4 regions of the Allobosea sp. NPDC003192 genome follow, and region 2 is predicted to be linked to each of the others. Evidence: predicted binding sites of a transcription regulator. Region 2 holds the regulator's gene; each other region holds the start of a gene.
What was found. The regulator PhoB, encoded in region 2, activates phosphate uptake and scavenging genes when phosphate is short. The targets are predictions, from matches to a motif close to TGTCATNNANCTGTCAT.

Region 1: the regulator PhoB is predicted to act here: its motif matches at 5,411-5,427, upstream of ACQKLX_RS27410 (DUF2794 domain-containing protein).
Region 3: the regulator PhoB is predicted to act here: its motif matches at 4,937-4,953, upstream of ACQKLX_RS18485 (alkaline phosphatase).
Region 4: the regulator PhoB is predicted to act here: its motif matches at 2,065-2,081, upstream of pstS (phosphate ABC transporter substrate-binding protein PstS).

The regions. Positions count from the first base shown of each region.
Region 1 covers NZ_JBNNPK010000029.1:7,331-14,979, forward strand. Annotated here, with positions in the region: gene ACQKLX_RS27400 (NAD-glutamate dehydrogenase) at 1-4,405, opposite strand, end outside; gene ACQKLX_RS27405 (peroxidase-related enzyme) at 4,629-5,177, shown strand; gene ACQKLX_RS27410 (DUF2794 domain-containing protein) at 5,494-5,859, shown strand; gene ACQKLX_RS27415 (Bax inhibitor-1/YccA family protein) at 5,940-6,716, opposite strand; gene ACQKLX_RS27420 (ABC transporter permease) at 6,935-7,649, opposite strand, start outside.
Region 2 covers NZ_JBNNPK010000015.1:148,078-155,726, reverse strand. Annotated here, with positions in the region: gene argE (acetylornithine deacetylase) at 1-334, shown strand, start outside; gene ACQKLX_RS20175 (Hsp33 family molecular chaperone) at 458-1,456, opposite strand; gene argF (ornithine carbamoyltransferase) at 1,456-2,385, opposite strand; gene ACQKLX_RS20165 (aspartate aminotransferase family protein) at 2,388-3,608, opposite strand; gene ACQKLX_RS20160 (GcrA family cell cycle regulator) at 4,268-4,819, shown strand; gene ACQKLX_RS20155 (YnfA family protein) at 4,899-5,219, shown strand; gene phoB (phosphate regulon transcriptional regulator PhoB) at 5,229-5,927, opposite strand; gene phoU (phosphate signaling complex protein PhoU) at 5,955-6,677, opposite strand; gene pstB (phosphate ABC transporter ATP-binding protein PstB) at 6,717-7,523, opposite strand; gene pstA (phosphate ABC transporter permease PstA) at 7,546-7,649, opposite strand, start outside.
Region 3 covers NZ_JBNNPK010000013.1:136,035-143,683, reverse strand. Annotated here, with positions in the region: gene ACQKLX_RS18510 (DUF3422 family protein) at 1-112, shown strand, start outside; gene ACQKLX_RS18505 (L,D-transpeptidase) at 109-666, opposite strand; gene ACQKLX_RS18500 (FtsX-like permease family protein) at 732-1,967, opposite strand; gene ACQKLX_RS18495 (ABC transporter ATP-binding protein) at 1,964-2,689, opposite strand; gene ACQKLX_RS18490 (hypothetical protein) at 2,667-3,083, opposite strand; gene ACQKLX_RS18485 (alkaline phosphatase) at 3,146-4,885, opposite strand; gene ACQKLX_RS18480 (class I SAM-dependent methyltransferase) at 5,098-5,733, shown strand; gene ACQKLX_RS18475 (glutathione S-transferase family protein) at 5,885-6,502, shown strand; gene cynS (cyanase) at 6,524-7,012, opposite strand; gene ACQKLX_RS18465 (pentapeptide repeat-containing protein) at 7,108-7,649, opposite strand, start outside.
Region 4 covers NZ_JBNNPK010000009.1:205,685-213,333, forward strand. Annotated here, with positions in the region: gene ACQKLX_RS14820 (hypothetical protein) at 1-266, opposite strand, end outside; gene ACQKLX_RS14825 (hypothetical protein) at 512-832, opposite strand; gene pstS (phosphate ABC transporter substrate-binding protein PstS) at 956-1,999, opposite strand; gene ACQKLX_RS14835 (CsbD family protein) at 2,179-2,385, opposite strand; gene ACQKLX_RS14840 (LysR family transcriptional regulator) at 2,490-3,404, opposite strand; gene ACQKLX_RS14845 (MBL fold metallo-hydrolase) at 3,535-4,503, shown strand; gene ACQKLX_RS14850 (hypothetical protein) at 4,701-4,982, shown strand; gene ACQKLX_RS14855 (hypothetical protein) at 5,005-5,196, opposite strand; gene ACQKLX_RS14860 (cell wall hydrolase) at 5,674-6,942, opposite strand; gene ACQKLX_RS14865 (acyl-CoA dehydrogenase family protein) at 7,175-7,649, shown strand, end outside.

The sequences.
Region 1 (7,649 bases), on a different contig from region 2:
CCGTTAGCGTGGCGATGCGGGCGCTGCGCGCCTGGGCTGCCGCCTCCGGCAACAGCTCGGCGAGCGCGCCCTCAAGCGCCGCGACGCCCTTGGCATAGTGAGCGACAGTCTGCTCGATCGTGCCGGGCTTGGCGACGCCGCGACGCAGGAACCAGCGCATCCGGTCGACGACCAGCTCCTGTGCGGCGGCATAGAGCCCGGTCTGGGTCTTGCCCGGCAGCTTGGCGTCGAGTGCATCGATGGCGCCGTTCAGCGTGATCAGGTCGAAGGCGTCGCGGGCGACGGCATAGGCTGCTGCGATCTCCGGCGCCTCGGCGCGGGTCTGATCCGCCAGCGTCGCGACGATCGCCGGGCCGCCGCGATTGATGATGGCGTTGGCGAGCTGGGTCGCGACGATCTCGCGGCGCAGCCTGTGGCTGGCGATCTCCTTGCCATAGCCCTCGCGCAGCGGCTGCGGGAAATAGCGGACGAGCTCGCTCTTCAGATAGGGATCGTCGGGGATCGCCGAGTCGAGCAGCGCGTCGTGCAGAGCGAGCTTGGCATAGGCGAGCAGCACGGCGAGTTCCGGCCGGGTCAGGCCCTCACCGCGCTTCTCGCGCTCGATCAGCACGGCGTCGGAGGGCAGATACTCGACGCCGCGGTCGAGCCGGCCATCTTCTTCGAGCTGAACCATCAGCCGGCGCAGATGCGGGCTCGCCTGGATGCCCTGCGCCTCGGTCAGCGAGAGCGCGAGGCTCTGCAGGTAGTTGTTGCGCAGGACGAGCAGGCCGACCTCGTCGGTCATCTCAGCCAGCAGGGCGTTGCGCTTCTTCTCGGGCAGGCGGCCGTCGCGGACAGGGTCGGCCAGCGCGATCTTGATGTTGACCTCGACGTCGGAGGTGTTGACGCCGGCGGAGTTGTCGATCGCGTCGGTGTTGAGGCGCACGCCGTTGCGGGCCGCCTCGATGCGGCCGCGCTGGGTCGCGCCGAGATTGGCGCCTTCGCCGACCACCTTCGTGCGCAGATCGGAACCGGTGACGCGGATCGCGTCATTGGCGCGATCGCCGACCTGGGCGTCGGTCTCGTCGCTGGCGCGGATATAGGTGCCGATGCCGCCGAACCAGAGCAGGTCGACCGGCGCCTTCAGGATCGCGGTCATCAATTCGGCCGGGGTGACCTGCGTCTTGTCGAAGCCGAGCGCCTGCTGAGCTTCGGGCGAGAGCGCGATGCTCTTGGCCTGGCGCGAGAAGATGCCGCCGCCCTTGGAAATCAGCGACTTGTCGTAATCGGCCCAGGAGGAGCGCGGCAAGGCGAAGATGCGCTGGCGCTCGGCCAGGCTCTTGGCCGAATCCGGATTGGGATCGAGGAAGATGTCGCGGTGATCGAAGGCCGCGATGAGCTTGATCGCCGGCGAGAGCAGCATGCCGTTGCCGAAGACGTCGCCGGACATGTCGCCGACGCCGGCGACGGTGAAGGGCGTCGTCTGGATATCGACGTCGATCTCGCGGAAATGGCGCTTCACCGCCTCCCAGGCGCCGCGGGCGGTGATGCCCATGCCCTTGTGGTCGTAGCCCTGCGAGCCGCCCGAGGCGAAGGCGTCGCCGAGCCAGTGATGCTTTTCGGCCGAGAGCGCGTTGGCCGTGTCGGAGAAGGTCGCAGTGCCCTTGTCGGCGGCGACGACGAGATAGGGATCGTCGCCGTCATGGCGAACCGTGTCCGGCGGCGGCACGATTTTCTCGCCGTCGAGATTGTCGGTAAGCTCGAGCAAGGTGCGGATGAAGATGCGATAGCTCTCGGTGCCCTCCGCGAGCCAGGCCTGGCGGTCGCTCGCCGGCGGCAACTGCTTGGGCACGAAGCCGCCCTTGGCACCGACCGGGACGATGACCGCGTTCTTGACCTGCTGCGCCTTGACCAGGCCGAGCACCTCGGTGCGGAAATCCTGCGGCCGGTCCGACCAGCGCAGGCCGCCGCGCGCGACCTTGCCGAAGCGCATATGGATGCCCTCGACCCGCGGCGAATAGACGAAGATCTCGTAGAGCGGACGCGGCAGCGGCATGCCGTCGACCTGGCCTGAGGCGAATTTGAACGAGATCGTGCCGCGCGGATGCCCGTCGGGACCGATCTGGAAGAAATTGGTGCGCAGCGTCGCGTCGATCAGGTTGACGAAGCGGCGCAGGATGCGGTCCTCGTCGAGGCTGGTGACGTCGGCGAGTGCGGTTTCGATGTGTTCGCGCTCGGCCTTCATCTGCTCGGCGCGCTTCTTCTCGGAGAGGCGCGGGTCGAACTTGGCGATGAAGAGCTTGACCAGGCCGGTGGCGATGCCGGAATGGCGGGTCAGCGCGTCGGCGATGTAGTCCTGCGCATAGGGCGCGCCGACCTGGCGCAGATAGCGGCCGAGCGCCCGCAGCAGCGCAGCTTCCCGCCAGGCGAGGCCGGCGGCGAGGACGAGCTGGTCGAAGCGGTCGGATTCGGTGAAGCCGCGGAACTGGGCCATCAGCGCCGCCTCGATCGTCGGATCGAGGTTCTCGATGTCGATCTCGCCGCCGCTGGCGCGCTCCAGCGTCATGTCGTGCAGCCAGACACGGCTGTCGGCGCTGCCTGCGCCATTCTGCTGCGGCGTGATGTTGAAGGTGCGCTCGTTGACGACGCGGAAGCCCATGTTCTCCAGCATCGGCACGCGCTCGGAGAGCGAGATCGCGGCGCCACGCGAGAACAGCTTGAGATTGGCCCGGGTCGGCCCGTCGCCCTCTCTGCGGTAGAGGTTGACCGCGCGCGGACGCTCGCTCGACAGCTTCTGCAGCATGTCGACATCGACGAGCGCGTCCTCGGCGGAATAGCGCTCGCGATAGGCGGCGCCGAAGGCCTCGGCATAGCGTTCGGCGAGGGCGCGGGCCGCGGGGCCGGCCTTCTGCGCGTCGAGCGCATCCTTGAGGCCGTCGCTCCACGTGCGCACGATCGCGGCGATGCCGGCTTCCAGCGTGTTGCGGTCGACCTTGGGCGTGCGGCCCTCGTCGCGGCCGATGATGTAATGCGTGCGGGCGAGCGGCCCTTCCGGATAGGCGGGATAGGCGGCCGAGACGCGGCCCTGGTAGACACGGGCGAGGAATTCGCCGACGCGGCGGCGCACCGTGGTGTCGTAGCGGTCCTTGGGGATGAAGACGAGCGCCGAGACGAAGCGGTCGAACTCGTCGGCGCGGGCGAGCGCCCGGATGCGGGGCCGCTCGGTCAACTGCATGATGTCGAGGGCGAAGCGCTCCAGCGTCTCGACGTCGATCTGGAAGAGCTCGTCGCGCGGGAAGGCGTCGAGCACGTTGTAGAGGGCGCGGCCGGAATAGCTCGACGGGTCGAAGCCGGTGCTCTTGAGCACGCGGGCGACCTTGAGGCGCAGATAGGGGATGGCGCGTGCGCTGCCAGTATAGGCGTTCGAGGTGAGCAGGCCGACGATGCGCAATTCGCCGTCGAGCCGGCCGTCGGGGGTGAAGAGCTTGACCCCGACATAGTCGAGGTGGACGCGGCGGTGGACGCGGCTCTTGACGTTGGCCTTGGTGATGATCAGCGCCTGCGGCTTGGCCAGGAAGGCGCGGATCTCAGGGGTCATCACCACGAGCTCGCGATTCTTGCGGAGAACCCGGACATCGGGGTCGCGCAGGATGCCGAGGCCGGAGGAATCGACCGGGTCGGCGGCTGTGTCGCCGCCGGCGAAGCGATAGGCGCGCACGCCGAGCAGGGTGAAATTGTCGCTGGCGATCCATTCGAGGAAGTTCAGTGCTTCAGCGACCTCGTCCTCTGGCAGCGGCGGCGGGTTGGCGCGGTAGGACTGGATGACTTCGGTGATTCGGCCGCGCATCGCGGCCCAGTCATCGACCGCGAGGCCGACATCGACATAGACGCGGGCGAGGCCGGCAGCGAGCCGCTCGCGCGCCTCGGCCGTGTCGATCCGGTCGAGATGGATATGGATCAGGCTCTCGCGGCGCGTGCCCTCGACGGCGCGGCCGGCTGCTTCGCCGGCGAGCGATTCGAACGTGCCATTGTCCTTGCGCACCACGGCGAGGATGGGATGAGCGACCAGGCGCGGCTCGTAGCCTTGCTCGGTCAGCTCCGCGAGGGTCGAATCGAGCAGGAACGGCTTATTGTCGTTGACGACCTCGAGGATCGTGATCTGGCGCTCGCGCCCATCCTCTTTCACCGCCTCGTCGCGGAAGCGCAGATTGGGCTCGCCGGGTTTGCGGCGGCTGCTCAGATGGGCATAGGCGGCCTCGGCAGCGCGGGCGAGCAGATCAGGCGGCAGGGCGACGAGATCTTCGGCGACGGTGCGGCCATAGAGCAGCTTGGGGAATTCCGCGGGCATCGCCGAGCCGAGCTCGCGAGCCGCTGCCTCGATCGCGATTACGGCTGCAGCCGTGGCATTCGCTTCGCGCTTGGCCATAGTCTTCTTCCCCCTGCTATTTTGCCGAAGCGATGACATAGCTCACAGGCTGCTGCAACTTTCGTCGTATCGCAGCAGCCAGATTGCACCAATGTGGCGCGGAAACGGCAAGTTGTGTCTTATCCGCGCGGATATCAGCGCGAGGAGTGCAGAGATGACGAAGAAGCATGACAAAGCGATGGTGGGAGAGCAGCCTGCGAAGCAGGACGCGCCGCCCGCCGTGATGGCGCTCGCGCTGCCGCAGGCCGACCTGTCGCAGGAGATGCAGGCCTATTTCACCAAATGCGAGGAGAAGCTCGGCTACGTCCCGAACGTCCTCACTGCCTATGCGCATGACGACGCCAAGCTCCAGGCCTTCGCCGCCTTCTACAACGATCTGATGCTGGCGCCGTCCGGCCTGTCGAAGCTCGAGCGCGAGATGATCGCGGTCGCAGTCTCCAGCGTGAACCGCTGCTATTACTGTCTGACGGCGCATGGCCAGGCGGTGCGCCAGCTCTCCGGCGATCCGGTGCTCGGCGAGATGATGGTGATGAACTATCGCGCCGCGCAGCTCTCGCGGCGCCATCGCGCCATGCTCGATTTCTCGGTGAAGCTGACCGAGAGCCCGCATGAGATCGAGGAGGAGGATCGGGAAGCCCTGCGCAAGGCCGGCTTCGGCGAGCGCGACATCTGGGATATCGGCGCGGTCGCCGCCTTCTACAACATGTCGAACCGGATCGCCTCGGCGGTCGATATGCGGCCTAATCCCGAATATCACGGCGCGTCGCGCTGAGCCTCAGCCAAAGAAAAACGGCCGGCGGAAACCGCCAGCCGTGAGTTGGCCTCGACTCGTTGGCCCGGCCCGCCGCAGCGCCGGAGGGGCTGGGGGGCTGACGTGTCCGGAACCGGACAGGCCGGGCCGCCGAGGCAACGATTCGGAGTTGAATGCCGCAACGGGGCGCTCGCTTGGCGCAAGCGCGGCAAAATCATGGCAATCGCATTCCGGCGGCGAGAAGATGGGGCGGCCGTCATCAAGTTGTCTTGCCAGCTTCCGGAGGCAGGCGCATCATCCCTTGCCGAATAAGGGGCGATAGACGGAAGGAGGCGCGATGAGCGAAAGCGAAACTCCGCCAGGTCAGCGAGTGGGCGCGGTCGTCGCCTTTCCGGCTGCCGCGCCATCCTCGGTTACCTTCGACCGGCGTGAGCTGAACGAGCTGTTCAATCTCTATGGCCGCATGGTCGCGGCGGGCGAATGGCGCGACTACGCCATCGATTTCCTGCGCGACAAGGCCCAGTTCTCGGTGTTTCGACGCACAGCCGAGGTTCCGCTCTACCGAATCGTCAAGGATCCCTCGCTGGCCCGGCGCCAGGGCGCCTATTCGGTGGTGACCGCGACCGGGCTGATCCTGAAGCGCGGGGCCGAGCTCGGCCGGGTGCTCAAGGTGCTCGACAAGCGATTGAGCGTGGTGAGCTGAGCCCTTCCACCAGGCTCAAGCCAAACAAAAAAGCCCCGGCCGCGAGGCCGGGGCTTCGTTCTTTCAGGCTGTCGCCCGGCTCACTCCTGCTTGGAGCCGAAGAGCGAGAGCAGCATCTGGAACATGTTGACGAAGTTCAGGTAGAGCGACAGGGCGCCGTTCACCGAGAGCTTCGCGGCCGACTCGGAGTCGAGGTCCGAGTACAGGTACATTTCCTTCAGGCGCTGCGTATCCCAGGCGGTCAGGCCGGCGAAGACCAGCACGCCGATCACCGAGATGGCGAAGGACAGAGCGCTCGAGGCCAGGAAGATGTTCACGACCGAGGCGATCACCAGGCCGATCAGGCCCATGATCAGGAACGAGCCGATGCCCGACAGCGACTTCTTCGTGGTGTAGCCGAACAGGCTGAGGCCAGCGAAGGAGGCCGCGGTGATGAAGAACACCTTGGCGATCGATTCACCAGTGAAGACCACAAAGATCGACGACAGCGAGATGCCCATCACCGCCGCGAAGGCGAAGAACATGGCACGGGCGGTCGAGGAGCTCATGCTCTCGGCCTTGAACGAGAAGAAGAAGATGAAGGCCAGCGGAGCCAGCATCACCACCCACTTCAGCGGGCTGAGGTAGAGCGCCTGGCCGAGCGGCGTCAGCGCAGTGACCTTGCCCGAAGGCGAGTAGCCGGCGATCGCCAGCATGGAGATGCCGATCGCCATCAGGCCGGTGATGGCCAGGCCGATGCTCATGTTGTTGTAGACGCCGAGCATGAACGAGCGCAGGCCCTGGTCCACCTCGACGGCGCTGGTCTGCTGGGCGCGGCCGGCGCCCCAGACCTGAGCGTTGCGGTCGAAATCGCTCATGGAGAGAGTTCCCCTTGAAACTTTGCCTGGCGGACAATCGCCCTTGCGACGCCCACCGCCGCGCACCGATGTCGCGACGTTTCGAAATATGAGGGGGATCAGGCGGCCTTACAAGAGGCAAGCATGGTTAGCGCCGCGGCCGGCATAGAAATTCGCCGGCCAGTCGATGCAACATTACGCTCTGTCCATGTTTATGCCGCGCTGCACAGAGTCAGACCTCATAAATTCCTCAGATGAGAAGCGGGCGCTTTCGACAGTATTTGCAGCGTCCCGATCAATCCGAACACGACGGTAACCACGACAGCTGCAGTTGCGGCGATAATAGCGCCTGTCGGATCGGGGACGAAATCTATCTTCATCACTTGCGTGACGACGCCCCAGCCGGCCGCGGCACCTGCCAGGAGCCCGAACAGGGCGGAAACGACGCCGATGCCTGCGTATTCGAGGATGTACGACGAAAGTATGAAGCGGCGGGTCGCGCCGAGCGTCTTCAGGATCATCGCGTCATAGAGCCGCGCCCTCTGCCCGGCCGCCAGGGCGCCCGCGAGAACCAGCAGGCTGGCGCCGATGGCGAGGGCGGAGGCGCCGCGAATCGCGCCGGCGAGCTGGCCGACGATGGTGTTGACCGCTTCCAGCGCATCCTTGACCCGAACCGCCGTCACCGCCGGGAAGGCGATGGCGAGCTGGCGCATCAGGACGGGATCGCCGGTCGCGGGCGTCACGCCGTTGTCGGTCACGGTGGCGAGGTTCGTGTGCGGCGCGCCGGCGAAGGTGTTCGGCGAGAACACCATCACGAAATTGATGCCGAGCGAGCGCCATTCGATGTCGCGGAAATTGGCGATGCGCGCGGTGATGTTGCGGCCGAGCACGTTGACGGTGAGCTTGTCGCCGAGCTTGAGGCCGAGCCCTTCGATGGCGCGGGCGTCGAAGGAG
Region 2 (7,649 bases):
CGCCAAGTTGTCGGACGAGGTACTGGCCCGCATGCGCAAGACCGCGCCGTCGGCTGCGATCGAGACGGTAATGAGCTCGGACGTGCCGGGCCTCGCCCCAGATCCGGGCTCCGAAGCCGAGACGCTGGTGATGCGGCTCGCCGGGCGCAACCGCACCATCGCCGTCGCCTACGCCACCGAGGCGGGGCATTTCCAACGCGCCGGCTTGCCGACCATCGTCTGCGGCCCCGGCTCGATCGACCAGGCCCACCAGCCGGACGAGTACATCACGCTGGAGCAGTTCGCCGCCGGCGAGGCCTTCATGCGCAAGCTGATGGCGGAGTGCCGGGTGTAAACAACGCCGTCATTCTCGGGCGAAGCGTAGCGTAGACCCGAGAATCTCCTGACGAGAGGGCGCCAATCTGCGCCTTCTCCGGCTTGAAATGCTCGGGTCAAGCCCGAACATGACGCACTGCGATCACTCCCCCGCCGTGATCTCCGCCTCGACCTCGGCCGGGTCGAACTCGTAGCGGCGCGAGCAGAACTCGCAAGTGACGCCGAGAGAGCCGTCATCGGCGATCATCGCCTTGCGGTCGTCGGCCGAAAAGCCCTTGAGCATGCCGAGCACGCGCTCGCGCGAGCAGCGGCAGGCCTCGTGCACCGAAACGGGCTCGAAGACATGGGCGCCGCGCTCGTGGAAGAGCCGGTAGAGCAGCTGCTCGCTCTCCAGCAGCGGATCGAGCAGTTCGTGATGCTCGATCGTCCCGACGAGGGAGCGCGCCTCGGCCCAGGCATCGTCGCTGATACCGTCATCGTCGCCGGCAGCGAGGATCTCGTGCCCCTCCGGCGCGTCGCCGGGATGGAGATCGGCGGCGCGCAGGCGCTCGGGCGAGGTCGGCATGAACTGGACGATCAGACCGCCGGCGCGCCAGGCGAGACCGCTCCCGGTCAGGACCGTGCCAACGCCGAGGCGGATGCGGCTCGGAATCTGCTCGGACTGGCGGAAATACTGATGGCCGGCCTCTTCCAGGCTCTGCCCGTCGAGCGCGACGATGCCCTGATAACGGGTCGCGTCGGTGCCCTGGTCGACGGTCATGGCGAGATGGCCCTTGCCGAGCAGCTCGCCGGTCGAAATCGCATTCGCATCAATCGCCGCTGCGAGCCGGTCAGCATCGTAGCGGGCCATGGCGCGGTAGCAGTCGGGCGCATTGAAGTCGACGACCAGCATCGAGATCGGCCCGTCGCTCTTGGTCTGGAGCTGGAAACGGCCCTCGCCCTTGAGCGTGGTGCCGAGCATGACGGTCAGCGCCGCCGCCTCGGCGAGGACGCGCGCCACCGGCTCGGGGTAATGATGCCGCTCCAGGACCTGGTCGAGGGAGGGGCCGAGCCTGACGACCCGGCCGCGCACGTCGAGCGCCGGCACGGCGAAAGGCAGCACCCGGTCGTCGGGTGCGCCCGCTGGCGGAGCATCGGCCATCAGGCGGCCACTCCGCCGAAGCACCAGGCCAGGATGCCCTTCTGGGCGTGCAGCCGGTTCTCGGCCTCGTCGAACACAGCCGACTGCGGCCCGTCCATGACCTGATCGGTCACTTCCTCGCCGCGCGACGCGGGCAGGCAGTGCATGAAGATCGCATCCTTCTCGGCCCGGACGAGCAGGCGCTCGTCGACCTGATAGGGCCGCAGCAGGTTGTGGCGCGTGCCTTCCTCGTCGCCCATCGAGACCCAGCAATCGGTGATGACGCAGTCGGCGCCCTCGACTGCGGCCTCGGGCCGGGAGGTCAATTGCAGCTTCGCGCCCTGCTTGCGGGCCCAGTCGAGCAATGCCGGGGGGGGCGCGAGCTCCTCGGGCGTCGCGATGGCGAGCTCGAAATCGAGGCGGCCGGCGGCATGGACCCAGGAGGTCAGGACATTGTTGGTGTCGCCGGTCCAGGCAATGCGCTTGCCCTTGATCGGCCCCTTGCGTTCCTCGAAAGTCATGACATCGGCCATCACCTGGCAGGGATGCTGGCGCTTGGTCAGGCCGTTGATCACCGGCACGGTGGCGTACTTCGCCATCTCGACCACGGAATCGTGGTCGAGCATGCGGATCATGATCGCGTCGACATAGCGCGAGAGCACGCGGGCGGTGTCGGCGATGGTCTCGCGCTCGCCGAGCTCGATCTCCTGGCCGGTCACCATCATCGGCGAGCCGCCGAGCTCGCGGATGCCGACATCGAAGGAGACGCGGGTCCGAAGCGAAGGCTGCTCGAAGATCATGGCGATGACCTTGCCTTCGAGCAGGCGGTCACCAGCGGCCGCGGGCGTGCGCCGGCGGGCCTTGATATCCTCTCCAGCCTTGAGAATGGCGCGGAGCTCTCCGGCGGAGAAGTCCGAGAGATCGAGAAAGTGACGCATCGCAGACATCATGTTCACTCCGCCGCTGGCCGGGCGAGCTCAGCCTCGACCGCGCCCGCCGCCTTGTCGAGCCGCGCCACCGCCTCGGCCACCTCGCTCTCGCCGATGATCAGCGGCGGCAGCAGGCGCACCACATTGTCGCCGGCCGCGACGACGAGCAGGCCGGCGGCCCGCGCCTGGGCGACGAAATCGGTGTTCGGGGTCTTGAGCTTGAGGCCGAGCATCAGCCCCTCGCCGCGGATCTCCTCGATCACCTGGGGGTGCTGGTCCTTGAGCTGGGCCAGCGACTGGCGCAGGCGCAGCGCCGTCTTCTGGACGTTCTCGATAAAGCCCGGCGCCAGGATGACGTCGAGCACCGCGTTGCCGACCGCCATGGCGAGCGGGTTGCCGCCGAAGGTGGTGCCGTGCGTGCCGAGTGTCATGCCGGAGGCCGCCTCCTCGGTGGCAAGGCAGGCGCCCATCGGGAAGCCGCCGCCGATGCCCTTGGCGATCGACATGATATCGGGGGCGATACCGTTGTGTTCATAGGCGAAGAACTTGCCGGTGCGGCCGACGCCGGTCTGGATCTCGTCGAAGATCAGCATCAGGCCGTGCTCGTCGCAGAGCTCGCGCAGGCGCTTCAGGAAGCGCATCGGCACCGAGCGCAGGCCGCCCTCGCCCTGAATCGGCTCGATCATCAGCGCCGCGGTCTCCGGCGTGATCACCGCCTTAAGCGCCGCCTCGTCGTCGAACGGCACCTGGTCGAAGCCGTCGACCTTGGGGCCGAAGCCGTCGATGTATTTCTGCTGGCCGCCGGCGGCGATGGTCGCGAGCGTGCGGCCATGGAAGGCGCCCTCGAAAGTGACGATCCGATAGCGCTCGGGATGGCCCTTCGCAGCGTGATACTTGCGCGCCATCTTGATCGCGCACTCGTTCGCCTCGGCGCCCGAATTGGTGAAGAAGACGCGCTCGGCGAAGGTCGCCTCGCAGAGCCGGCGCGCGAGCTTCTCGCCCTCGGGCATCGTGTAGAGGTTGGAGGTGTGCCAGATGCGCTGAGCCTGCTGAGTCAGCGCCTCGACCAGATGCGGATGGGCATGGCCGAGTGCATTGACGGCGATGCCGGCGCCGAAATCGAGGTAACGGGTGCCATCGGCCGCGATCGCCCAGGCGCCTTCGCCACGCTCCAGCGCGATCGGAGCGCGGGCATAGGTCGGCAGGAGGACGGAAGACGTGGGGGAAATGGAAGCGGTGCTCATGGAGCGAAATCCTTGCGGCGAAACAGGAAGGTAGCGCGGAATTTCAGGCCGGGAACGGCAGGGTGGGACGCGAGGCGGCATGATGCCGGCACGATGCGACCCGCCGGCGACATTATCGTCGCTGGCCGTTCCCGCCGTCTCGTCGCGCGTCAAGCCGCATCGAAGGAAAATCCCGATCGCTCAAAAACATAAGCGCCGCCCTAGGGGGCGGCTGCGTCGCGGCGACTATGCAAAACCGGCCCGGCCCTGTCAATTCCGGCTGACTTGGGCCCGTCCCAACCGTTTGTTCCGCAAGCCGTTGGGATAAAACGATCTCCATTCTAAAAGTGAGAGACGGATTCACCGATCAGGGTGTGCCACCCTGATCGGATCCGGCTCTCGCGGCAGCGTTGCCGATTGGACTCACTGTTCCGCCGTCTGCGGTGATTGGCTGGGGAAAAGCCGAATTACGATTCGGCGACTCTTGTGGCCGAGTCAGGCCATCTTGTATGGTCCTCTTCGTCAGATACGACATCTCGTGCGGCGTCTCCAGTATCGTCAGTCCCGGGCGTAACGGCTTCCGTTTTGCGGCGGACGCTGCCGGTATCGGATTCCGCCATGATCTCTCCCTATGCCTCGCCGGCACGCTGGCGGGGCATGACGAAGACAGGTGCAACTCCATGACCGAAGCCGGAGCCTGGACCGACGAACGCGTCGAACTGCTCAAGAAGCTCTGGAATGACGGCCTGAGCGCGAGCCAGATCGCGGCGGAACTCGGCAATGTCACGCGCAACGCCGTCATCGGGAAGGTTCATCGGCTCGGCCTGTCCGGCCGGGCCAAGAGCCCGGGCTCGGCGACGCCGCGTCCGCGCAAGCCTGCCGCCCGTCCGCCGAGCCATCCGGCTGGCCATCAGAGCGGCGGCGCCGGGCTGACCCGCGGCAATACCGCCCTCGCCCCACAGTTCTCGCCCGAGATCGAAGCGGAGGCGCAGGTCGAGCGCGCGCCGGCGCCGTCCGAAGACGTGGTGGTGCCGTTTTCCGAGCGGGTCACGATCATGGACCTGCGCGAATACATGTGCCGCTGGCCGATGGGCGATCCGACTTCGCCGGAATTCCGCTTTTGCGGCGGCCGCAGCGCGACCGGCCTGCCCTATTGCGCCTATCACGCCCGCATCGCCTACCAGCCGGCAGCGGATCGCCGCCGCGACCGCAGCAAGGTCGCCCGCGCCTGACGACAGGCACTCGCGAAACGTTTACGGAAGCCGGCCTGTGGGCCGGCTTTTTCATGACCAGGGCTGGCAGGAGGACGTGATGGCTACGATCGCGATCTATCTCGGCGCGGCCTTGGCCGAGATCGCCGGCTGCTTTGCCTTCTGGGCCTGGCTGAAGCTCGACAAGCCGGTCTGGTGGCTGCTGCCAGGCCTCGTCTTTCTCGCAACCTTCGCCTGGCTGCTGACGCTGGTCGACAGCCCCGCCGCCGGGCGCGCCTTCGCCGCCTATGGCGGCGTCTACATCGTGGCGTCTCTGGCCTGGATGGCGCTGGTCGAGAAGGTCGCGCCCGACCGTTACGACCTGGCCGGCGCGGCGCTCTGCCTTGCCGGCGCGGCTGTCGTCATCGCCGCACCGCGCTGACGAACGCGATCAACCCCGCGCAAACGTCTCGTCGAAGGCGTAGCCGGCGCCGCGCACCGTACGCAGCGGATCCTTGGCGTTGGCCGGGGTGATCGCCTTGCGCAGGCGCCCGACATGGACGTCGACGGTGCGCTCGTCGATATAGACGTCGCGGCCCCAGACGGCGTCGAGCAGCTGCGCCCGCGAATAGACCCGGCCCGGCGCCTGCATCAGGAATTCGAGCAGGCGGAACTCGGTCGGGCCGAGATGCAGTTCGGCACCAGCCCGGCGGACGCGCCGCGTCGTGCGGTCGAGCTCGAGATCGCCGGCCGCGAGCAGGCCGGCGACATGGCCGGGCTTGGCGCGGCGCAGCAGCGCCTGGATGCGGGCGATCAGCTCGGGCAGCGAGAACGGCTTGACGACATAATCATCAGCGCCGGTAGCGAGGCCGCGCACGCGCTCGGTCTCCTCGCCGCGGGCAGTCAGCATGATGATCGGCACGCGCTCGGTGTCGCGGCGGGTGCGCAGGCGCCGGCAGAGCTCGATGCCGGAGAGGCCGGGCAGCATCCAGTCGAGCAGGACGAGGTCCGGCGTATGGTCGCGCAGATGCAGTTCGGCGTCGTCGCCGCGCGCCACGCTGTCGACCTCGAAGCCCTCGGCCTCGAGATTGTAGCGCAGGAGCAGGGTGAGCGGCTCCTCGTCCTCGACGATCAGGATGCGTGCGGGCATGTCAGGGTCCGTTCAAGCCCCGCCGGTTCAGCCATTGGCCGCCGGCAGGTCGACGAGGATGTTGGTGGTGTCGAGCTTCGGCCGGCTCTCGTCGATCGACTGGCCGGTAACGAGATAGTGGATGGTCTCGGCGATGTTGGTGGTGTGGTCGCCGATGCGCTCGACGTTCTTGGCGCAGAACAGGAGATGCGTGCAGAAGGTGATGTTGCGCGGGTCCTCCATCATGTAGGTGAGGAGCTCGCGGAACAGCGAGGTATAGAGCGCGTCGATCTCATCGTCGCGGCGCCAGACCTCCATCGCCTTCTGCTCGTTGCTCGCAGCGTAGGCGTCGAGCACGTCCTTGAGCTGGGCCTGGACCAGGCGGCTCATATGCTCGAGCCCGACCACGGCGCGATGTGGCGGCGAGAACTGGCCAGAGATCGCGACGGCGCGCTTGGCGATGTTCTTGGCGAGATCGCCGACGCGCTCGATATCGGCCGCGATGCGGATCGCCGAGATCAGCTCGCGTAGGTCGTTGGCGAGCGGCTGGCGCCGGGCAATGGTCAGCACCGCCTTCTCCTCGACATCGCGCTGGAGATTGTCGAGGCGCTGGTCGGCGCTGATGATCTTCTGGGCGAGCGCGGTGTCGCGGCGCACCAGCGCGACCGTCGAGTCGCCGAGCATGCGCTCGGACATGCCGCCCATCTCGGCGAGGCTGCGGCGCAGGCCCTCGAGATCGGCATCATAGGAGCGGACGATATGGTCGGACATCGGGGCGTATCCTTCGGGGCTGCCGACGATTTCAGGATGTCAGCCGAAACGGCCGGTGACGTAGTCCTGCGTCTGCTTCTTGTGCGGGTTCATGAAGATGGTGTTGGTGGCGTCGAATTCGATCACCTCACCGAGATACATGAAGGCGGTGTACTGCGAGATGCGCGCCGCCTGCTGCATGTTGTGGGTGACGATGACGATGGTGAAGTCGCTCTTCAGCTGCTCGAGCAGGTCCTCGATCTTGCCGGTCGAGATCGGGTCGAGCGCCGAGGTCGGCTCGTCGAACAGGATGACCTCGGGCTTCTGGGCGATGGTGCGGGCGATGCACAGGCGCTGCTGCTGGCCGCCGGACAGGCCCATGCCGGAGCTCCTCAGCTTGTCCTTGACCTCGTCCCAGAGGGCGGCGCGGCGCAGTGCGCCCTCGACGCGATCGTCGAGCTCCGACTTCGGCGGCTTCTCATAGAGGCGGATGCCGAAGGCGACGTTGTCGTAGATCGACATCGGGAACGGCGTCGGCTTCTGGAAGACCATGCCGATGCGCGAGCGCAGTTCGTTCACGTCGACATTGTTGGAGATGATGTTGCGGCCGTCGAGCAGGATCTCGCCGGTGGCGCGCTGCTCGGGATAGAGCGAATAGATGCGGTTGAAGATGCGCAGCAGGGTCGACTTACCGCAGCCGGACGGGCCGATCAGCGCCGTGACGTGGCGGTCGCGGAAATCGAGATTGATGTTCTTCAGCGCCTTGTGCTCGCCGTAGTAGAAATCGAGGTTCTTGACGGCGATGCGGACGGGAGCCTCGGCGTCCAGCGACTGCGGGCTCAGTTCCAGGGTCGAGAGCATCTGCATGGTCCTTCCGATCGGACGCTGTTCACTTGCCGCCGCGCACGATGCGCCGGGCGATGATGGAAAGCACGAGGATTGAGACGGTGATGATCAACGACCCCGCCCAGGCGAGCTGCTGCCAGTTCTCGT
Region 3 (7,649 bases), on a different contig from region 2:
CGGTTACCTGCCGGTGGATGTCGGCATCGCGACCGCGCTGTTCGTGCCGGTCGCGATCATCGGCGTCTGGCTGATGGTCCGCCGCATCCGGCGCGGCCATAGTGATGGCTAGCGCTGCACGATGACCTTGGTGCCAAGCCTGACGCGATCGTAGAGATCCGTCACGTCGCGATTGGTCATGCGGATGCAGCCCGAGGAAACCGCAGCGCCGATCGTGTCGGGCTCGTTCGAGCCATGGATGCGGTAGAGGCTCGATCCCAGATAGATCGCCCGCGCGCCGAGCGGGTTCTCCATCCCGCCCTCCATATAGCGTGGCAGATCGGGCCGGCGCTTGAGCATCGCCGCGGGCGGGCGCCAATCCGGCCATTCGCGCTTGCGCGAGACGGTCTTGGTACCCGACCAACTGAAGCCTTGCCGGCCGACGCCGACGCCATAGCGGATCGCCTGCCCCTGTCCGAGCACGTAGTAGAGCCGCCTCTGGCTGGTCGAGACCACGACCGTGCCGGGCGCTTGCTTGCCGCTCCACGGCACGATTTGGCGCGGCACCGGCTGCTCGCTGAAGATGTTGAGGAAGTCCGCGACCCCGCGGCTGAGCGCGTTGGAATAAGCGTAAGCGGGTGCGCAGAAAGCGAGACTCGTGACGATAAGAACAATGGCGCGCAGCATGATGATCCCTGCAACGCCCCCCGCCCGGATTTAACCGGAAGAGGCAAAGCGGGGTCAACCCCGGCTCAACCGCGCAGGCCGGCAGTGATCGAGCGGCGATAGGACAGAGCCGCCGGGATCAGCGCCGCCAGCGAGCCGAGCAGCAGGATGAGCCCGACCTGGGCGAACTCCGCCGAGCCCAGCGCGAAGGAGAGCCGCAGGCCCGTCTGCGCCTCGAACAGGCCGGAGACCGCGAGCGTCGCAGCAGCGCCGAGCCCGAGGCCGAGCAGGCAGCCGGCCGCGACCAGCCCGGCCATGCCGAGCCAGACCACCAGCAGCACATAGGCTGGCGGCGCGCCGAGCGCGCGCAGCACGGCATAGCGCCGCCGCCTCAGCCCGGTTACCGCGACAAGCAGCAGGAAGATCGCCGCCAGGATCAGCACCGCGTTGAGAACGGATGCGACGCTGAGCACCTGCCCGACATCGCCGAGCGTCCGATAGAGCCCGACCAGCACCTCGGCCGGGAAGAAGGCCATGGTGCCGCCCTGCCGGTAGCGCGCCCGCAGCGCATAGGCGTCGGCGACCGCCTTCGGCTTCACCACCAGCGCCGGCACGCCGGGAATGCGCTGGCCGTCGAAGGGCGGGCCGAGCGCCGCATCCTCGCCAACATGGCCATTGCCGAGCCCATGCACCTCCCAGACGCTCTCGACCGGCACCAGGATCGCCCGGTCGAAGGGCGAACCTAATCGCGGCAGGCGGCCGACCGCGACATAGGCATGGCCCTCATGGCGATGGCCCGCCTCTTCCGCATCGGCAACGCCGCGCTTGGGCCAATGACCGGCAATCGCATGCGAGGGCTCGATCTTGTCGCCAAGCTTATAGGTGACATCGGCGCCGAGCACCGCCTCGCCCTCGCGCGCGAACAGCCGGCCTTCGCTCGGCTGCAGGCGGCCCCAGCGGCCGGCGAAAGCGAGCGTGGTGCCGATCACCGGATGACCGCGGGCGATGTCGCCGAAGGCCAGCGGCGCGACCGCGGCGACGCGCGGATCGCGGGCGAGCTCGTTGAGCAGGCGCCCGTCGATCAGCGGCAGCGCTTCGGGCTGCAGGTAGATCGCCGACATCAAGAGCTGCGTCTGGCTGCCGGGCGCACCGATCAAGAGGTCGAAATCATCGGCGGCCTTCGCCGAGGCCTGGCGCAGCGCCCGCTCCTGCGCGCCGATGGCGACACCGATCGCCACCGCCAGCGCAACCAGCGTCACGATCGCCGCCGCCGTCCAGCGCAGCGCCCTGAGATCAGCGATGACCATCGGCAGCGGGTTCACGCCGCCGCCTTCAGCTGGAGCGGCCCGTCGCCGATCGCCGCGACATGCTGCATCCGCACCAGCAACGCCTGGTCATGCGAGGCGCAGAGCAGCGTCGCGCCGCTTTCCTTGGCGACCTCGACCAGCAGCGCACCGACCTCAGCCGCGTGCGCCGGATCGAGGCTCGCCGTCGGCTCGTCGGCGAGGATCAAGGTCGGCGCGTTGAACAGGGCCCGCGCGATCGCAACGCGCTGCTGCTCGCCGCGCGAAAGCACGGCGGCACGGCGGCGCAGATCGGTGAGACCCATACGCCCGGCAAGCGTGCTAGCGCGCGAGACCTGGCTCTCCGTCTGCCGCCAGCCCGAAAAGCTCGCCGGCAAGGTGATGTTGGCGAGCACATCGAGCTCGGGCACGAGATGAAAATCCTGGAAGACGAAGCCGACCGTCTCGCGCCGCCAGCGATCGCGCGCCGCGCCAGGTAGCGCGGAGACGACGACGTCCCCCCAGCTGATGCTCCCGGCATCGGGCAGGAAGAACCCGGCGGCGAGATGCAGCAACGAAGTCTTGCCCGAGCCGGAGGGGCCGCGCAGGCCGATCAGCGCACCGGGCGGCACGACGAAACCGGGAATATCGAGCACCCGGAAGGGCCGCCCGCCGCCATCGCGATGATCGACTTGGATGCCGGAGAAGTGCAGCGGCCGCGCCGCGCCGGCCGGCCGCTCAGACACTGTGGAAGCCGGCATCGACGAGCCTGATCTGGCTGACGAATCCGGTCTCGGCATCGGTCGAGGAGCCGATCTCGAGCCGGCCGCTGACCGCGACCTTCTGGCCGGCGCTGACCATCGGCGTCGCCGCGCGCATGAACACCACGACGATGTCGACCGGCCAGTCGGCATCGGACTGGCAGAACGGGCAGATCGCCAGCGGCTCGCGCGTCAGTACGAAGAAATGGCTTTCCGGCTTCAGCGGCGGCGCCATGTAGCCGGTCATCCTGACCGGCTTGCCGCGCAGCGAGGTCGCCCGGTCGGAGAACTGGAAGCCGAGCACGCCGAAGGATTTGTAGAGCCCGTCGAAGGTCAGCGTTTCTGCTTCGGCTGCGAGCGCGCGCAGCGAGACGGGCAGCGCCGCGAGCCCCATGAGGAGCCCGCGGCGGGAAAATATACGGCGCCCTTCCGGGGGCCGCGATGATGAGTTGTCGCTCACTTGCCGCCGAGGGCCAGCGCTTCCGCCATGACGCGGAAGACGAAGGTGTTCGGCTTGTGGCCGCGGAAGCGCTCGGCGCCCGGGCCCATGGCGGTCAGCAGCACGTCGTCGGCAGCATGGACACCGGAGTTGGCGTCGAAGGGCAGGTTGCCCTGCTTGCGGGTGGCGAGCGGACCGGTGCAGTCCTTCTCATTGGCGACATTGGTCTTGCCATCCGGACCCTTCACGGCCGGGACGCGCTCGCCATCCATGAACGGCTTGCCGGTATCGCAGGTGTCCGGATAGCTGCCGAAGGCGACGGCGAGGCGGCGCGAGGTATCGACCTTGGTCGGGTAGCCGTCGGCATCGCGCGGCCCGTAATTCGGCGGCAGCGAGTCGGCATAGGTGCCGAGCTTGTCGCGCAGCAGCTGGCCCGGGCGATCATCGTCATAGGTGCCGATGACCGAGATCGGATGGGCGTGGTCGGGCACGACGATGATCAGCGTGTCGTTGCGATCGCCGGCGAAATCCTTGGCGACCTTGACGGCGTTGTCGAGCATGATCGTGTCGAACACCGCGCGCTCCCAGTCGAGCGAGTGGCTGTACTTGTCGATGCGGGCCGATTCCACCATCAGGAAGAAGCCGTCCTGCGCGCCCTTCAGCATCTCGAGCGCCGCCTTGGTCTGCTCGACCACGTCAGGCTGATCGGGGAACTTCGAGATCGAGCCCTTCTTGGCGAGGCGCAGATCGAAGGCGCCGTCGATGTTCGAGGTGTTGTAGAGGCCGAGCAGCTTCTTGGAGCCGCCGGCGACCGCAGCGTTCATCTCGGTCTTGGTGGTGGCGAGCGCATAGCCCGCCTCCTTGAACTTGGCGATGAAGTCGAGATCGTCGGTGCGCTTGGTGCCTGGGGTCGACTTCGGCAGGAAGTTCGGCGAGCCGCCGCCCATGATCACGTCGGGCTGCACGTCGAAGAACATCTTGACGATGTCGTTGTAGTCCGAGCGGCGGCGGGTATGGGCGACCATCGCAGCCGGGGTCGCATCCTCGATCTCGGCATTGGTGACGATGCCGATCGCCATGCCGGCACGCTTGCGCTTGATCACCTCGGAGATCGTCTCGACCTTGGGGTGGTCGAGGGTCAGCGCGTTCTTGGCGCAGTAGATGCCGAGCGCGTTGACGCAGGACTTGTGGCCGGTGGTGTAGGCGCTGGCGGAGTTGGCGCTGTCGGTGACGACGGAGTCGGTGCCCGAGGTCGAGATCAGCGCCATGTTGGGCATGTCGTCGATGGCGAGTTCGCCGCCATAGAGACCTTCCTGCCAACCCTTCGACAGGATGCGGGCGGCAGTGCGATGCCCGACCGAGAGGCCGTCGCCGACGAAGAGGATGACGTTCTTGGCCTTGCGCTCAGCCGTCGGGTAGACGGTCCAGTTGACGCTGGCCTTCTCATTGCCCTGCGTCGCCTCGACGACATACTGGCCGGCCGGCAGCTGGGCGCCGCGCAGCCACAGCGCCGAATGCTTCTGGCCTTCCTCGTTCTGCACGAACTGGACCTCGCGGCCGAAGGCTTCGGCGACAGGCTTGCCGTTGATCGTGACCTTGACGTCGGCGGAAGCAGGAGCGTTCGGGAATTCGACCTTGAAGTCGAAGCGCGAGCCTTCGAGAATCTCGGCGCGGGTGAGCGGATAGATGGTTTGCGCCATCGCCGGCGCCGCGCTGGCGAGCATCGCCGCCGCCATCAGCCAGGTTCGCTTCTGCATGATACCTCTCCGCCCCAGTGAATCCGGTGGCCGGTCCGTTAAGCGCGCGAGATGACACTATGATTACTGCGACCTCGACAAAATAGCTATGTTATAACAAATCGTTTTCATTGAGATCGACGTCCCGGATCTCCGGTCTCTTTCCCGCGCGGCGGGCAACCAACTGTAGCATTGCTTATGCTAAGCCCGCCTCGCCAAAGGGGGACGACGTAATGAGCACCGCGAGCGATGCCCGCTTCTGGGACCGGTCATCGAAGAGCTATGCCAGGTCACGCATATCGGATCAGGCAGGCTATGAGCGCACGCTGGAACGGACCCGCGCCCTGTTGAAGCCAGATGGGGCGGTGCTCGAGCTGGGTTGCGGCACCGGCACGACGGCCCTGCGGCTCGCGAGCCGGGTCGAAAGCTATCTGGCGACGGACATCTCCGCCGGCATGATCGCCATCGCCGCGGAGAAGCTTGCCGCGAACCCGATGCCGGGGCTCGCCTTCCGTGCAGCGACGGCAGAGACGCTCGCCGCCGAAACAGAGCGGTTCGATACCGTTCTCGGCTTCAACTATCTGCATCTGGTCCGCGACCTCCCCAGCACGCTGCGCAGCATCCATGCCCTGCTCGTGCCGGGCGGCCGGTTCATCTCCAAGACGCCCTGCCTCGGCGACATGAACCCGCTGATCAAGCTCGCTTTGCCCCTCATGCAAATGATCGGGAAGGCGCCCTATGCCGGCGTCTTCAGTGCGCAAGAGCTGAGCGGTCTCATCGCCGCGGCGGGCTTCGAGGTCGTCAGCACGGAACGCCATGCGAGCAAGGGCAAGGACAGCCGCCCCTTCATCGTGGCGCGTAGGACATAGGCGCAGCCGGAACCGAAGGGAGCAATCCCGGCCCACTCGCGTTTCGATCCAGATGGGTAGGTCGAGCGCGGGTCAGTCCTGACAACTCCTGACATCCATGCGCCCTATCAGCCTCGGCCATCGCCTAGGGGAACACCAAAGGGACACTGCCATGCTGACCTTCTATCACTCGCCGCAGTCGCGCTCCTTCTCGATCCTCTGGCTGCTCGAGGAGCTCGGCCAGCCCTATGAGATGGAGGTCGTCGACATCCGCGCCGAAGGCGGCCCGCCGGAGAGCTATCGCGCCATCCAGCCGCACAAGAAGGTGCCGGCGATCGTGCATGACGGCACCACCGTCACCGAGCGCGCCGCGATCTGCCTCTATCTGACCGAGCAGTTCTCCGAGGCCGGGCTGGCTCCCGCAGTCGGCGACAAGGATCGCCCGGCCTTCCTGACCTCGCTGGTCTATACCGACGCCGTCCTCGATCCGATCATCGCGACCTCGATCCACAAGTTCAAATACGAGGCCCGCGGCTTCTCCTTCGGTTCGCACGCCGACACCGTCGCCAATCTCGCGAAGAAGCTCGGCGAGCACCCCTACGCCGCCGGCGAGCGCTTCACCGCCGCCGACACCCAGCTCGGCGCCGGCATCCATTTCGGCATGAACATCGTCGGCGTGCTGCCGCGCCTGCCGGTGTTCGAGGCCTATATGGAGCGGATGATCGAGCGCCCTGCCCTGCAGCGGACCATGCAGAAGGACGGCACGCTCGAACCCGGCCAGGTGCCCTGAGACAAGCTGCCCTGAGCCGGTTCAGTCTTCCTTGAAGCCATAGTCGGGAATGCCCTGCTCATTGCCGTAATATTTGTACGGCAGGAACTTGCCCGACATGGTGATCCTGACCCGGTCACCCCGGGGATTCGGCTCGCGCTCGAAGGCGATATTGAAATCGATCGCCGACATGATGCCGTCACCGAACTCCTCCTCGATCAGTGCCTTCCAGGCGGGGCCGTTGACCATCACCATCTCGTAGAAGCGGTAGATCAGCGGGTCGGTCGGCGGCATCGGCGTGCCGGTGCCCCGATAAGGCACTTCGTTGAGCATGCGCTTTTCGGCTTCCGAGAGGCCAAACAGCGTCGCGGCTTTCTCGGCGAGCGGCTTCACCAGCTTCATCTGGCCGAGCAGGGCGCCGATCACCAGCACCTCCGACATACCGCCGATCTCGTCGGTGATCTGTTTCCAGCTCCAGCCCTTCTCGCGCTTGATGTCGAGAATCTTCTCGGTGAGCTCTTCGCGCTTCATCTCGTCCTCGCCAGTCGCGGCCGCCCATGGCGGCGGTCGGCTGACGGCTAGCAAGGCACGGGCCAGAGCAGCCGGAAGACCAGGAGACTACGCGCTCAGCGCCGACCGAACCGGAACTGCTCGAGCGCCGCGATCTGCTGCGCGACAGGGGAAACCTGGGCGGCCAGCGAAATCCCCTCGAAATGCCGGCGGCCGCGGAAGCGGGCGCGTTCGAAATTCGAGCGGCCGTCGAAGGCGGCGTTGCTGAACCAGGCGCCGCGGTCGAAGCGGGCACCGGCGAAGCTCGCCATCTGGCCGAAACGACTCTCCTCGAAACCGGCATTGCCGGCGAACTCCGCCTCGCCGAAATCGGCGGCCCCGGCGAAAATGCAATCGCCGAACCCCGCCTCGCCGGCATGGCGCACGCCACGGAACTGCGTCACGCCATCGAAGCGCGAGCCGCGGAACCAGGCGTCGCCGATGAACTCCGCCTCGACGAAGCAGGCTACCCCCTCGCAGCGCATGTCGCGAAATTCAGCCGTGCCATGGAGCGTCGCCGCTCCGAAATCGGCGTCGCCGGCGAAATGCGCCCGGTCGAAGAAGGCGTCAGCCCGGAAGCTGGCGTCGCGGAAGCTGACAGGCCCGTGAAAATGCGCCT
Region 4 (7,649 bases), on a different contig from region 2:
TGGACCACCACCTTCTCGATGACGGTCTCGTATTGCGCCGGGATGACCTTGGAGAAGGTGCGCTCGGGGCGCACGACATAGCTCTCGCTGACGGTGTCGTAGACCGGCGGTGCCGTCACCAGCTTGTAGCAGGAGCCGCCGCCGCAAGTGCTGACCGGGGCCCGGTAGCAGGAAGAAGTGGTGCAGCCGCCGGCAACCGCCGGAGCGGCGAGGCCCATCAATGCCGTGGCGGCGAGACCGGAAAGCGAAAGAAGCCTGAACGTCATAGCTGACCCCAACCCTGCGTTGCGCAACGCTGCCGCTGCGTCGTTGGGGAAAGAAAGCCGGAACCAGCGGGTAAAGACAAGGTTAACTGCAAAACAAGGTAAAATTAACCAGTTCCGTTCAGCTGAAAGCGCTCCTTCGGCTACTGATCTGCCGGTGGATTGTCTTGTTCGATGTTGTTCGAGCGGACTGGTGGGCGGCCCGCCGAGGGCGGGCCCTGCCAGCTACAGGGCGCTTCCGCCTCGCCTCACTCGATCGCGCCCCGCTTCATGCCGAAGCCTTCGATATAGCAGCTGCAGGACGAGTTCCGCGGCGCCGGCTCGGCGGCGCACGAGCCGCGCGAAGTCAGGCAGACATCGCCGAAGCGGCGGCGGTGGGGCCGGTCATAGCCATAACGTGGACCGTCATCGCGATAGCGCGGGCGGTCATAGCCATAGGGCGGTGGCGGCCTGTCGTAGTCGTAGCGCGGCGCCGGCCGGTAATAGGGGTCGTAATACTGGGCGTGCGCGCTGCTGGCGGAGGAGATGGTTACGCCGATGAGCGCAGCGAGAGCGAGCGTCCTGATCATGCCTGTCCTCCTGGTCGCCCGGCCGGAGCCGGGTGCGATTCCTTTGGAGACCAGAATAAGGGCCGCTCTATGAACGGGGCCTGAGTGCGGTGTTCGCGGCCGGTCGCGAACCGAATGAATGGCTCAGCTGCCGGCCTTCATGGTGCTGGCCCAGTAATCCTTGACCTGCTTCACCAGCGCCTCCGGCAGCGGCACATAACCGAGCGTGGTGGCATCGCCTGCGCCGGTCTCGAAGGAGAGCCGGAAGAAGTCGAGCACCTCCTGCGTGCGGCGCGTGCGCGGCTTCGGCACCAGGGCGAAGGTGGTGGCGACGATCGGATAGGCCTCGGCACCGGGCGCGTCGTTCAGCATCAGCGAGAAATCCCTGGCCTTGGCCCATTCGGCGCTGGCCGCGGCTGCCGAGAAGCTCGCCGGATCCGGCTTGACGAAGGCACCGGCCTTGTTCTGCACCTGGGCATAGGCGAGGCCGGCGCGCATGACCTGGCCGAACTCGACATAGCCGATCGCATTCTTCGTCCGCTTGACCGCCTCGGCTATTCCCTGCGTGCGCTCGGCCCCCGCGCCGACCGGCCAGGGAACCTGCGTATTGACGCCGACCTTGTCGCGCCATTCCGGGCTGGCCTTGGCGAGATAGTCGGTCCAGTTGAAGGTCGTGCCCGAGCCGTCCGAGCGATAGATCACGCTGATCGGGGCTTCGGGCAGCTTGAGCTCGGGATTGACCGCCTTGATCGCCGGATCGGACCAGAGCTTGACCTTGCCGAGATAGATATCGGCGAGGAGGGCGCCAGTGAACCTGATCTGGCCGGGGCCGATGCCGTCGATGTTCACCACCGGCACGATGCCGCCCATCACGATCGGGAACTGGATCAGGGTCGAGCGCTGCAACTCCTCGGAGGAGAGCGGCCGGTCGGAGGCTCCGAATTCGGCGGCGCGCTGGGTGACGCGGACCTCGCCGCCGAGCGAGCCGATCGGCTCATAGTCGACGCCGATGTCGAGCGGGGTCATCTCGGCGCCGTCCGATTTGGCGACGCGATAGTTCTGCGCCCACTTGCCGATGATCGGGAAGGCGAAGCTCGAGCCCGCGCCGGTGATCGGCTCGGCCGAGACAGGCGCCGCGAAGGCGGCGAGAAGAGCGCCGGCCACGGCCAGCCTGGTCAGGAGCTTCATGCGTCCACCCACCCTGTCGAGGCCCGAGAGGGCCAAGGTCAACGAGGTGACGCTAGGGCGGGGCGGTGACGTTGCGATGACGTCCATGCTCCGGCAAACGAAAGGCCCCGCCGATGTGAGTCGGCGGGGCTTTCCTCAGCGGTCAGGCCTGTTTTGCAGCGTGCCTTGACCGCCGGTCGTCAGTGCCAGGTCTGGCGGCCGTACCAGGCGTCGACATCGGTCCGGACCTTGTCCTTCTCGATGCCGTAGCGCTCCTGGATCTTGCCTTCGAGCTGGTCGCGCTTGCCGGCGATGACGTCGAGATCGTCATCGGTCAGCTTGCCCCATTGCTCCTTGACCTTGCCCTTGAGCTGCTTCCAGTTTCCTTCGACGCGGTTCCAGTCCATCGGACGCTCCTCGTGTTCGTGAATGGAGTACTGAAGGAACGCGCGGGCGACGGAATTGTTCGGCGGAAAAACGCGGCGCCGGCGAATGCCGGCCCTGCCAATCGTCAAGCACGCCGGGGGCCGCGCCCAGCCAGCCGCGCGCGCAGGCGCGGCGTCGCCCAATCCAGGAAGGCGCGGACCTTCTGGCTGCGCAAGCCGCCCTCGGCATAGGCCAGGCTGATCGGCAGCGGCGTCGGCGCGAAATCCTCCAGAACCGCTTCGAGGGCGCCGTGCCGGAGCTGCTCTTCGACCTGATAGGACAGCACGCGCACGAGGCCGAACCCGGCGAGGGCCGCATCGATGGCCGCCGCCGTCGAATTCACCGACAGGCGCGCCCTGGGCTCCTCGCCAAGGGCCGGATTGTCGCCGCGATAGCGCCATTCCGGCGTGACGGCAAAGCCGCGGAACGAGATGCCGTCATGATCCTTGAGATCATCCGGCATTCGCGGCCGGCCGCGGCGGGCGAGATAGGCCGGGCTGGCGCAGATCACGCGGCGGACCTCGCCGACCTTCGCCGCGATCAATCCGCCGCTGTCGAGATGGCCGATCCGCACCGCGACATCGATATGCTCGTCCACGAGGCTGATCTGCCTGTCCTCGAGATGCAGCTTGAGCGAGATCTCCGGGTTCTGCTCCAGGAAGGCGAGGGCGACCGGCAGGACATGACGCTGGCCGAACAATGTCGGCGCCGTGACGCGCAGTTCGCCGCGAGGCGCGCTGTATTCGCCGGCGGCGATGCGCTCGGCTTCCTCGACCTGTTCGAGAATCCGCCGGCTGGCTTCGAGATAGGCAAGGCCCGCTTCGGTCAGCTCCGCCCCGCGACGGGTGCGCAGCATCAATTTCGCCCGTAGATGCGCTTCGAGATCGGCGATCTTTCGGCTGACGGTCGCGAGCGGCATGTGCAGCTTGCGCGCCGCCGCCGACAGGCTCCCGGCCTCCACCACCGCGAGCAGCACCGCCATGGCGTCGAGACGATCCATCAGCCTTCCATAATTTGGGAGGGTATCTCCATGAGATGTCCATAGCACTATAATAACGGGAGGAATACGTCGCTCTCCATGGAGGCGCTGCTTGTGGCGTCTCGCGCTCGGATGAGTTCAGGAGCTGGCGATGACCGGTCTTTCACGCAGGGGATTTTCGTTCGGCCTCCCGGCCTTGGCGGCCGCCGGCGCGGCCTTGCCGTCGACCGGCCTGGCGCAAGCGCCGGCCGCAGCCGGGCGCTCCGTGGATCAGCTGCCGCTGGCGCAGATCAGCATCGGGCGCTTCAAGGTGACGGCGCTGAGCGACGGCTATGTCGACATGCCCTACGAATACTTCCCCGGCCGCTCTGCAGCCGAGGTCGAAGCCCTGGCCAAGGCGCAGTTCTCGGTACGGGCTGGCGGTGTGCGGTTCATGTTCAACCAGTACCTGATCGAGGATGGCCGTAGCCGCATCCTGATTGACGCCGGCCCGGGCGGCACGATCGGCCAGTCGGGCAAGCTGCCGGCGGGGCTCGGGGCGCTCGGTCTCGACCGCGGCGGGATCGACGCGGTGATCGTTACCCATATGCATCAGGACCATATTGGCGGCCTCGTCGCCGGCGGGCAGGCCAATTTCGCCAAGGCCGAGATCTATGTCGACCGGCGCGAGCTGGCGCACTGGACCGATCCGGCAACACGCTCAGCTTCGCCTGCCTATCTCCAGAACGGCATCAAGCTCGCAGGTGAGGTCGCTCGGCTCTATCCCAAGGTCCAGGCGATCGACGGCGAACGCGAGATCGTCCCCGGCGTCTCGATCGTCGATCTCGCCGGCCACACCCCCGGCCATATCGGCGTGCGCATCGCCGATGCCGACCAGAGCCTGATCATGGCCGGCGATATGCTCTTCCCGGTCGTCCACCCAGCCGGGCTCAACGTGAACTTCCTGTTCGAGCAGGACCGCCCGGCGGCGCAGGCGATGCGCCGGCGCTTCTTCCAGCGCGCGGCCGGCGAAGGCGCCTTGATCGCCGCGACCCATATGCCGTTCCCGGGCCTCGGCCGCGTCGTCGCCGAGCAGGGCCAATATCGCTGGCTGCCGGCGGCTTGGGCTTTCCAGGACTAGAGGCGGGCGATCGACCTTCATGCACGGATGGCAGGCGAGGCCGGGTTCAGTCCCGGCCTTGCTTTTTCCACCGGTCTGCGGCGCGATTTCAGGGCTGCGGGCGGGAAATCGGCAAACCGCTAAAATGCCAGCCAAATCCGTATCGGTCGGCAAACGGGCAGCGGGCTAGGGAGGGATATCACAGCCCAGAACAGGCCATGACGTACTCAGCGCAAGACATCACGAACGCCCTCCTGCGGATCAAGGAGGACGGTTTCGTCCTCGATAACGACGCCTTCGGCTACGCCGCGATCAGATGGGATTCACGCCGGCTCCGGCGCGACCTTCGCGAAGCCGGCTATGCCGGCCCCCAGCTCCTCCAGGGCCGGATGACGAACGAGGGCGAGGACATCTGCTGGCTCTACGATCCCGACAAGGTCGCGAAGGGCGAGGTCGACAGCCTTGCAGCAGCGCGGCACTCGGCACTCTACGGCGAATAATCGCTGCATAGAGGCTGGGCGGCTATCGTCCCCGCTGCGTTCGGCCGAGCGCGGCGACTTCTTGCTCGAGCGCTGCCGCCTGGCCGTCATAATCGCTCGCCATCGCGGTCAGGCGGGCTGCGGCTTCGCTATCGCAGGCCGTATCGGCCCAGCGGCGGCACATGAACGCCTTCACACGCAAGGCCTGAGCCTGCCGAACTCTGTCGTGGTCCATGATGCGCTCCAACACACCAGATCGCCATGCAGCTTGCGAGCGTCAGAGACGAAAACGCTTCTGTCGCGGGAGTGATCACGCGAGCTTGCACCGCTTGAAACAGTTTACTGTCCAAGTTGGCTTTCGGATGCACAGGCCGAAATCAAAAAGCTTCGATCTACCCTGACGCGGCTGCTTGTCGCCTTTGACCTCACCTTACTATTCGACCAAAAAAGCGCTACGGCATGTTATTGGTAGCGTTAATTGCGGGCCTAGGAAATAAATTCTGGCGAATATTAATCATATTTAATAATGAAATATATGATTGGCTCACCTTTGGTGTGCGGATGTCACAACGAAATAGTGATCGAGTCGATTTGACGAGCAGAATCTGCGTTTGCCACGTACAGATCGTCGATGGAAGGTCAATGAGTGCGCTTGGTCACTCGTTGTAGCAGTCAATGATTGTCGTGTCTGCCGGTTAGACCGAGGTGTCAGCTATGTCTGACCCGGCCGCAGCTTGTAGAAGACATGCCGGCCGATCGTGTCCATCTTCTTCAGCTTGCGGGCCCAGTAGGGCCGGACATAGTCGGCGTGGTAGTGGGTCGAGGCGCCGACATCGGCGAGGTAAGTCGTGCCGTCATAGACCTCGCGGGCGATGCGGACCGCGTCGCGCCATGGGCCGGGCTCGGTGATGCGCAGCGACTTGCCCTCGCAGGCGAAGGTGAACTGGCAGGCGAGGTGGCGGCTGGCGTTCTGGTAGACCGCGCCGCAGACCGTGTTCGGGTAGAGCCCGCTCTTGACCCGGTTGAGCACCACCTGCGCCACTGCGGCGCGGCCCTGCTCGCCCTCCGAGCGCGCCTCGAAATAGACGGCCTCGGCCAGGCAGCGCTGCTCCTTGGCCATGTTCTCCGGCGCGATCAGGCTGGTGTAGATCTGCTTCTCGGCGGGGTCGACGGTGCGCAGATCGGTGGTCGGCGCGCGTTCCGCCTTGGCGACGCGGCTGCGCGATTTCGGCTCGGCGGCGACGGGCGCCATCTGCATCGGCGTCGAGGAGGCCGACCCGGCGCGGCCGGTGGCTGCCGGCGTGCCGGAGGACTGGCCGAGCGCAGCGGGGACGGCAGGTGTTGCGCCGTCGGGGTTGCTCAGGGCGAGTTCGCCATGGCGCGGCGAGCCGGTGCCCTTCGGCATGGCCGTCGGCGATGAATCGGACAGGGCCGGGTCGGTGACGCCCTCGTCGCGCAGGAAGGGCTCGAAGCCGAGCGGCGGCTCGTCCTGGCTCTCCAGCGCCTCGAGCGAGAACCCCCCCGAGATCAGCCCGGGCTGGGTGTCGCCGAAGACGACGCTTTCAAGCTCGCCGGGCGGGCCGTTGCGGGTAATGGTCGGGCGAAGGCCGACGAGCGGGTCGCCCTTGCTGCTGCGGTCGACCTGCGGGAAGGCGCTGGCCGAGCGCTTCATATCCTCGCGCGGCTGGCGCGGATCAATCGCGAAGGTCCGCTCGGGCGTCTCGAAGGAGAGACGCGCCGGCTGGATCAGGCGGGCATAGGCGCGCTCGGGCATATGGAAGGCGCTGGCCGCCACGAGCAGGGACGGGCCCTCGGCGAGATCGGAGAGCGCGCCGGGGGCGGTGCGCGCGATCAGCGAGCCCGGCGGGCCGAGCGTATCCGGCTTCTGGCCGGCCGAGGCGGTGAAGGAGACCAGCATGCCGGCCGAAAGCGCCCAGGGCGCGACCGTCGCCAGCGCCCAGCGCAGACGGTGCCAGCTCATTCGCTTCGATCGCCGACGCAGACGCAACTGACCAGAGCCCTCGTATCCGAAAGACCAGAGATGAGTGGCCGCGACTATGGATGATGCAAATTCGCGACAGTTCGATAATCCCTTGTCAGGGTTGAAGGGGGGTTAACGCGCAGGCTCCTGCCGTCGCGCCTCTCCGCCAAAAGACGGCTTTCGCGATCGGCGATTCTTCCCTTATGCTGCGCCGCAACAAAGGGAGAGAGACATGACCGCCACCGCCCTCAAGGCCGATTCCGAAGCGAATGCCGTCGCGTTGATCGCTGCCGCCTTGCCCGGTTTCGAGGCCTTGCTGGAGGAGGCCATCGCTGCCGTCCGGCAGAAGGTGCTGGTCGAGGGCCGCATCTCCTCGGCCAAGCTGGAGCAGGAGCAGCACGCCGCCCATGGCCTCTCCTGGCTCGCCACTTATGTGATGGCGCTGCGCGAGCTGAAAGCCTATGGCGAGCGCCTGCAGGCCGAGGATCGCTACGGCGCGATCGAGGATTACGCCATACGGATCGGCGCCGGCGAATATGCGGCCCAGATCTTCGGCGGTATCCCGATGAGCCAGGGCGAGATCGTTCGCCTGCCGACGCTCGGCCTCTCCGCCAAGGCCGTCGCCGCAGCCTGCTCGGACGCGGCCGAGCAACTGATCGCCGAGGGCAATACGCCGGAGAACCGCGCCCGTTTCGTCGCCCTGTTCA